2 regions of the Streptomyces sp. NBC_00096 genome follow, and region 2 is predicted to be linked to the other one. Evidence: riboswitches for the same ligand, from Rfam matches in the RefSeq annotation. Region 2 holds a riboswitch; the other holds the start of a gene.
The links. A riboswitch is a leader RNA that binds a small molecule or an ion and turns the genes downstream of it on or off. The one in region 2 is predicted to bind ZMP and ZTP.
Positions count from the first base shown of each region.

Region 1: another riboswitch for ZMP and ZTP. It lies ahead of OG904_RS03465 (bifunctional 5,10-methylenetetrahydrofolate dehydrogenase/5,10-methenyltetrahydrofolate cyclohydrolase); the one in region 2 lies ahead of glyA (serine hydroxymethyltransferase).

Region 1 covers NZ_CP108221.1:771,451-774,845, reverse strand. The annotation lists gene OG904_RS03475 (RNA polymerase sigma factor) at 1-740, opposite strand, end outside; gene OG904_RS03470 (class I SAM-dependent methyltransferase) at 955-1,716, opposite strand; ZMP/ZTP riboswitch at 1,797-1,890, shown strand; gene OG904_RS03465 (bifunctional 5,10-methylenetetrahydrofolate dehydrogenase/5,10-methenyltetrahydrofolate cyclohydrolase) at 1,919-2,836, shown strand; gene OG904_RS03460 (peptide MFS transporter) at 2,951-3,395, shown strand, end outside.
Region 2 covers NZ_CP108221.1:2,489,782-2,493,176, forward strand. The annotation lists gene trpS (tryptophan--tRNA ligase) at 1-342, opposite strand, end outside; gene glyA (serine hydroxymethyltransferase) at 606-1,874, opposite strand; ZMP/ZTP riboswitch at 1,910-2,000, opposite strand; gene rocD (ornithine--oxo-acid transaminase) at 2,111-3,316, shown strand; gene OG904_RS10645 (glutathionylspermidine synthase family protein) at 3,393-3,395, opposite strand, start outside.

The DNA of each region.
Region 1 (3,395 bases), 1.7 Mb from region 2:
ACCTCCTGCTCGGCGTTGAGCAGCGGCACCTTGCCGATGAGCTTGAGGTAGTCCTTGACGGGGTCGGCGGTGGCGCCGGCGACCATGACGGTCTGCGCCGGGGCGTCGTCCTCGTCGTCGTCGGACAGGACGAAGCCCGCGCTGCCGCCCGTCTTGGGCGTTTCCTTCTCGTCGCCCTCGTCGAGGTCCTCGGCTGCCCAGTCCTCGCCCTCGGCCACGGGCGGCTCGGCCTCGTCGCCGTCCTTGGCGGTCTTCTTCGTGGCGGCGGTCTTCTTGACCGCGGTCTTCTTCGCGGCGGTCTTCTTGACCGTCCGCTTCTTCGGCGCGGCGGCGGCCTCGGCCGCCACCTCCTCCTCGGTCCCGGAGGCCGTCGGGTCGGATATCGCCGCGGCGGTGGCGGGGGCCGCCGTCTTGCGCGCACCGATGAGGCGCGGCGGGGCGGCAGCCTTCTTGGTGACGGCACGCGCCGGGGCGGCGGCCGCCTTGCGCGGCTTCTTGGCGGCAGCCTTCGTGGCGGGCGCGGCGCTGACGTGCAGCGCGACGCCCTCCTCGTCCAGGACCTGGTTCAGGCTGCGCAGGACCCGCTTCCACTGGTCCACCGGGATGCGGCCGGCCTCGAAGGCCTGTCGCACGTCATCACCGTTGATGTGACCCTGCTCGCGGCCGCGCTCGACAAGCGCGACCAGGGCCTCGGATTCGGCGATCTCCGTGGGGAACGTACGGGACGGGCTGAGCGACACAAGGAGCCTCTCGTTGCGAACAGATAAAGGGGTGGCGGGACATCATCGCGCGAACTTGGGAAACAGACCCGAGGGGGGTCTGTATTCCGGGCCGCACGAGGACACCTGTCGGTTCATCGCATGCCCGAGTAGATTCGTTACGCGCTGAATTGAGTGACCTGCGCCACGCTGTGACCGGGCAACCGATCGGTGGTGGTCGCGTCCGCCCTTTTTGTCAGCCCGTTTTGCGGGCCTCGATCAGGAATCGGGCGGTGTGCGCGACGAACGGGCCCTCGCGCTCGATCTGTTCGTGCAGCTCGCGCAACCGGTCCCGATGCTGCCCGACCGTGAAGCCCGGCACCATCCAGATCACCTTCCGTAGAAAGTAGATCACGGCTCCGATGTCGTTGAACTCGGTCCGCAGCCGTTCCGAGCGCAGCTCGACCACCTCCAGTCCCGCCCCGGTGGCCCCGGCGACCGCGTCGTCGGGGTGCCGGCCGCGCCGGACCGCCTCCGGCTGCGGGCCCAGGAAGTACTCGACGAGCTCGAAGACGCTCGCCGGACCGACCTGCTGGGAGAGGTAGCTGCCGCCGGGCCGCAGCACCCGCGCGATCTCCTCCCACCAGATCGTCACCGGATGCCGGCTGACGACGAGGTCGAAGGCCTCGTCGCCGAAGGGCAGCGGCGGCTCGTCGGCGTCCGCGACCACCACCGCGCCGAGCGGGTGCAGCAGCCGGGTCGCCTTGCCGATGTTCGGCGGCCAGGACTCGGTGGCCACCGTCAGCGGGGGCAGGGGCCCCGCTCCGGCGAGGACCTCGCCGCCGCCGGTCTGGATGTCCAGGACGGACCGGACCTGCGCCAGACGCTCCCCCAGGAGGCGCTGGTAGCCCCAGGAGGGGCGCTGCTCGGTGGCGCGGCCGTCGAGCCAGGAGAAGTCCCAGCCGTCCACGGAGACGGACTCGGCTTCCGCGACGAGATGGTCGAATGTGCGCGTCATGTCTCGATCGTCCCAGGTCGGACGCCGGTCATCCACCGGATTGCCGGGCGGTGGGCGCCGGCGGGGTTCGCCTACACTGGGCGGCGGGCCGTGACTGGCGTTCGGGTGGATCACCACCGGGGAGCGGCCCGGCGTGCTCCCGTACGTCGACTGCCGCGCGCCTGGGCGAACCGCGATCCCGCAGCGACGCTCAGGAGACCCCATGACGACTGCCCAGAACGTTCAGGAACAGGCTGTTCAGGAACAGACCGTTCAAGAACGGACCGCCCGGCTGATGGACGGCACCGCCCTGGCCCGCCGCATCTCGGAGCGGACCGCCGACCACGCCGCGAAGATCACCGAGCGCACGGGCACCGCGCCCTGTCTCGCGACCGTGCTGGTCGGCGAGGACCCCGCGTCCGTCACCTACGTACGGATGAAGCAGAACCGCTGCGCCAAGGCCGGGATCACCTCCCGCCACGTCGAGCTGCCCGCCGCGACGACCACCGAGGAGCTCGTCGCCACCCTGACCGAGCTCTCCGAGGACCCCGAAATCAGCGGGATCCTGCTCCAGCACCCGGTCCCGCACCACATCGACGAGCGCGCCGCCTTCGAGGCCATCGCCCCCGGCAAGGACGTCGACGGGGTCACCATGCACTCCTTCGCCGCCATGGGCTTCGGACTGCCGGGCTTCGTCTCCTGCACCCCCGGCGGCATCATGCGGCTGCTGGAGGCCTACGACGTGGACCTCACCGGCAAGCACGCCGTGGTCGTCGGCCGCAGCGCGATCCTGGGCAAGCCGGCCGGGATGCTGCTCCTGGAGCAGAACGCCACCGTCACCTACTGCCACTCGCGCACCGTGGACCTGCCGTCCATCGTGCGCCAGGCGGACGTGCTGGTCGCCGCGGTCGGCAAGGCCGAGTTCATCCGGGGCGAGGACATCAAGCCGGGCGCCGTGGTCCTGGACGCCGGCTACAACGAGGGCAACGTCGGCGACGTCCACTTCGAGTCGGCCGCAGCCCGCGCCTCGCTGATCACCCCCGTCCCGGGCGGTGTCGGCCCGATGACCATCGCGGTGCTGCTGGAGCAGACCGTGCAGGCGGCCGCCGAGCAGGCCGGACTGGCCCTCGCGGACCTCTGACCGCACCCTCGCAGGGCGAACGCCCCGGGCCCTTGGGCTCGGGGCGTTCCCGTTTCCGCCGGTAACGGCCGAAAGACCGATCCGGGCAACCGGCACGAGCGCTGCAATGAATATGTGAACGCATCGATGGATATGCAGAAGACCTCGGGACCGGACGCGGCGGTGGGCGCGAAGCGCCACCCGCGCGGGCTCGCCACCCTCGTCCTCGCCGAGCTGTGGGAGCGCTTCAGCCTCTACGGCATGGTCGCCATCCTCGTGCACTTCCTCGCGGCCTCCCGCGGCCACGGCGGCATGGGCCTCCACGAGGGCACGGCCGAGGCCGTCGAAGGCGTCTACATGGCCATGATCTCGCTGCTGGCGCTGCCCGGAGGCTGGATCGCCGACCGGTTCCTCGGCGCCCGCCGCGCCGTCCTGTGGGGCGGCCTGGTCATCATGGCGGGCCACGCCCTCATGGCCGTACCGAACCCGGTCTTCGTCTGGCCCGGCCTGGTCCTCATCGTCATCGGCACCGGGCTCCTCAAGCCGAACATCTCCGCCCTCGTCGGCCGGCTGTACGCCG
Region 2 (3,395 bases):
CTTGAACTGGGTCATCCGGCTGGCCTCGCCGAAACCGGTGATGCAGTTCATGACCCAGCCGAGCTGCGCGTGCTCGGGGACGTGGCTCTGGATGAAGAGCGTGCAGCGCTCGGGGTCCAGGCCGGCGGCGAGCAGCTGGGCGGCGGAGAGCCGGGTGTTCGCGCGGAGATCCTTCGGATCCTGCGGCATGGTGATCGCGTGCAGGTCGACGACCATGTAGAAGGCGTCGTGCGTCTCCTGCAGGGCGACGTACTGGCGGATCGCTCCGAGGTAGTTCCCGAGGTGGAACGAACCGGAGGTGGGCTGGATGCCGGAGAGCGCGCGAGGACGATCAGAAGCCATGGCGCCATTCTCTCAGGTGCGATGGCGGGGTCGGGCCCGCCACTGGCCGGAACCGGGTGGGTCGCTCGGCGACCGCCCCGCACTGGTGCGGGTACCGGGCGGTAGCCACCCGTCCGGATCTTGCCTCGGCCGAGCGACCGCTTTCCCGGCACCCGGCACCCGGCGCAGCCGGGCCTCCTGGGACTCCGCCCCAGACCCCGCGCCTCGAACGCCGGCGGGGCTGGATTCATCCAGCCCCGCCGGGCCCGCCCGCCCCCGCGCCGTCAGGACAGCGGGAGCCCCGGGGCCGGGAAGGCGGCCATCAGGTCCGAGACCTCGGCGCGGACGGCGGCCAGGGCCGGCTCGTCGCCCCGGCCGGCGGCGTCGACGGCTCGCGCGATCCAGTCCGCGACCACCGGCATGTGGTCGACGCCCAGACCACGGGAGGTCAGCGACGGCGTGCCGATCCGGATGCCCGACGGGTCGAACGGCTTGCGCGGGTCGAACGGCACCGTGTTGTAGTTCACGACGATCCCCGCCCGGTCCAGCGCCTTCGCCGCGATCTTCCCGGACACGGCCTTGCCCGTGAGGTCGATCAGGATCAGGTGGTTGTCGGTACCGCCGGAGACCAGGTCGAAGCCCCGCTCCAGCAGCGCGGCGGCCAGCGCCTTCGCGTTGGCCACGACCGCGTGCGCGTACGACACGAACGAGGGCTGCGCCGCCTCGTGGAGCGCCACCGCGATGCCGGCCGTCGTCTGGTTGTGCGGACCGCCCTGGAGGCCCGGGAAGACCGCCTTGTCGATGGCCTTCGCGTGCTCCTCCCGGCACATCAGCATCGCGCCGCGCGGGCCGCGCAGGGTCTTGTGGGTGGTCGTCGAGATCACGTCCACGTGGCCCGCCGGGGACGGGTGCGCCCCGCCCGCGATCAGGCCGGCGATGTGGGCGACGTCGGCGACGAGCACCGAGCCGGCCTCCTTCGCGATCGACGCGAAGGCCTCGAAGTCGATCGTGCGCGGGAGCGCGGTGCCGCCGCAGAAGATCAGCTTGGGGCGTTCGGCCAGCGCGAGTTCCCGTACGGCGTCGTAGTCGATGAGACCGGTGGCCGCCTGAACGCCGTACTGGACTCCGCGGAACCAGGAGCCCGTCGCCGAGACCCCCCAGCCGTGCGTCAGGTGCCCGCCCATCGGCAGGGCCATGCCCATCACGGTGTCGCCGGGCTCGGCGAAGGCCAGGTACACGGCCAGGTTCGCCGGGGAGCCTGAGTACGGCTGCACGTTGGCGTGGTCGACGCCGAACAGGCCCTTCGCCCGCTCGACGGCCAGTGCCTCGATGCGGTCGATGTTCTGCTGGCCCTCGTAGTAGCGGCGGCCCGGGTAGCCCTCGCTGTACTTGTTCTGCAGCACCGTGCCGGAGGCTTCCAGTACGGCCGCGGACACGTAGTTCTCGCTGGGGATCAGCCGCAGCGTCTCCGCCTGGAGGGTTTCCTCGGCGGCGACGAAGGACGCCAGCTCGGGGTCGGTGGCGAGAAGGGCGGGGTGGTGGCTCGCGCTCATGGCGGCTCCTCCGGGGTCGATGTCAGGTCTCGTCCCCGCGAGGCCCAGGCGAGCGGCCCTGTATGCGGTCGTGCCCGCACGACTCCCCCGGAGTTCTTTCTCCGTACGCCAGTCGCCGTGCGTACCGCACACCTTAGCGGCCGCGCCACGAGAAAGGTTTCTCCGTCCGGTATACGAGCGAGGATGCAGAGTGACGCCACCCTCGTCACAGGCCCTGACGGACGATCGGAGACCCCGTGTCGACAACTGCTCAAGCCATCAGCTCCGCCGACGCGCACAGCGCGCACAACTACCACCCCCTGCCCGTCGTCATCGCCCACGCGGAGGGCGCGTGGATGACGGACGTGGAGGGACGCCGCTATCTCGACATGCTCGCCGGCTACTCGGCCCTCAACTTCGGCCACGGCAACCGGCGGCTGCTCGACGCCGCCCGCGCCCAGCTGGAGCGGGTCACCCTCACCTCCCGCGCCTTCCACCACGACCGGTTCGCGGACTTCTGTACCGAGCTCTCCGCGCTGTGCGGCAAGGAGATGGTGCTGCCCATGAACACGGGCGCGGAGGCCGTGGAGACGGCGGTGAAGACGGCCCGCAAGTGGGGTTACGAGGTCAAGGGCGTGCCGGACGGCCACGCCAAGATCGTGGTGGCGGCCGACAACTTCCACGGCCGTACGACGACCATCGTGTCGTTCTCCACCGACCACGACGCCCGCGACCACTTCGGCCCGTACACCCCGGGCTTCGAGATCGTCCCCTACGGGGACCTCACGGCGCTCGCCGCGGCCGTCACCTCCAACACCGTCGCCGTCCTCCTGGAGCCGATCCAGGGCGAGGCCGGCGTGCTCGTGCCGCCCGCCGGGTACCTGCGGGGCGTACGGGAACTGACGCGCGAGCGGAACGTGCTGTTCATGGCGGACGAGATCCAGTCGGGGCTGGGCCGGACCGGCAAGACCTTCGCGTGCGAGCACGAGGAGGTCGTCCCCGACGTCTACATCCTCGGCAAGGCGCTCGGCGGCGGTGTCGTGCCCGTCTCCGCGGTGGTCGCCGACCGCGACGTGCTCGGCGTCTTCAGGCCGGGCGAGCACGGCTCCACCTTCGGCGGCAATCCGCTGGCCTGCGCCGTCGCCCTGGAGGTGATCGCGATGCTCCGCTCAGGCGAGTACCAGCAGCGCGCCACCGAGCTCGGCGACCACCTGCACCGGGAGCTGAACCTGCTGGTCGGCGGCGGCGCGGTGACCGCCGTACGGGGTCGCGGGCTGTGGGCGGGCGTCGACATCGACCCGGCCCTCGGCACGGGCCGGGAGATCTCCGAGAAGCTGATGGAGCGCGGGGTGCTGGTCAAGGACACCCACGGCTCGACCATCCGGATCGCGCCGCCACTGGTGATCAGCAAGGAGGACCTGGACTGGGGCCTGGACCAGCTCAGGTCGGTCCTCGGCGGCTGATCGGAGGCGGTCCGCGCGGGGGCCGGCGGATCCAGCGGCTTCAGAGGATCCAACGGATCCAACGGATTCAGCGGACTCA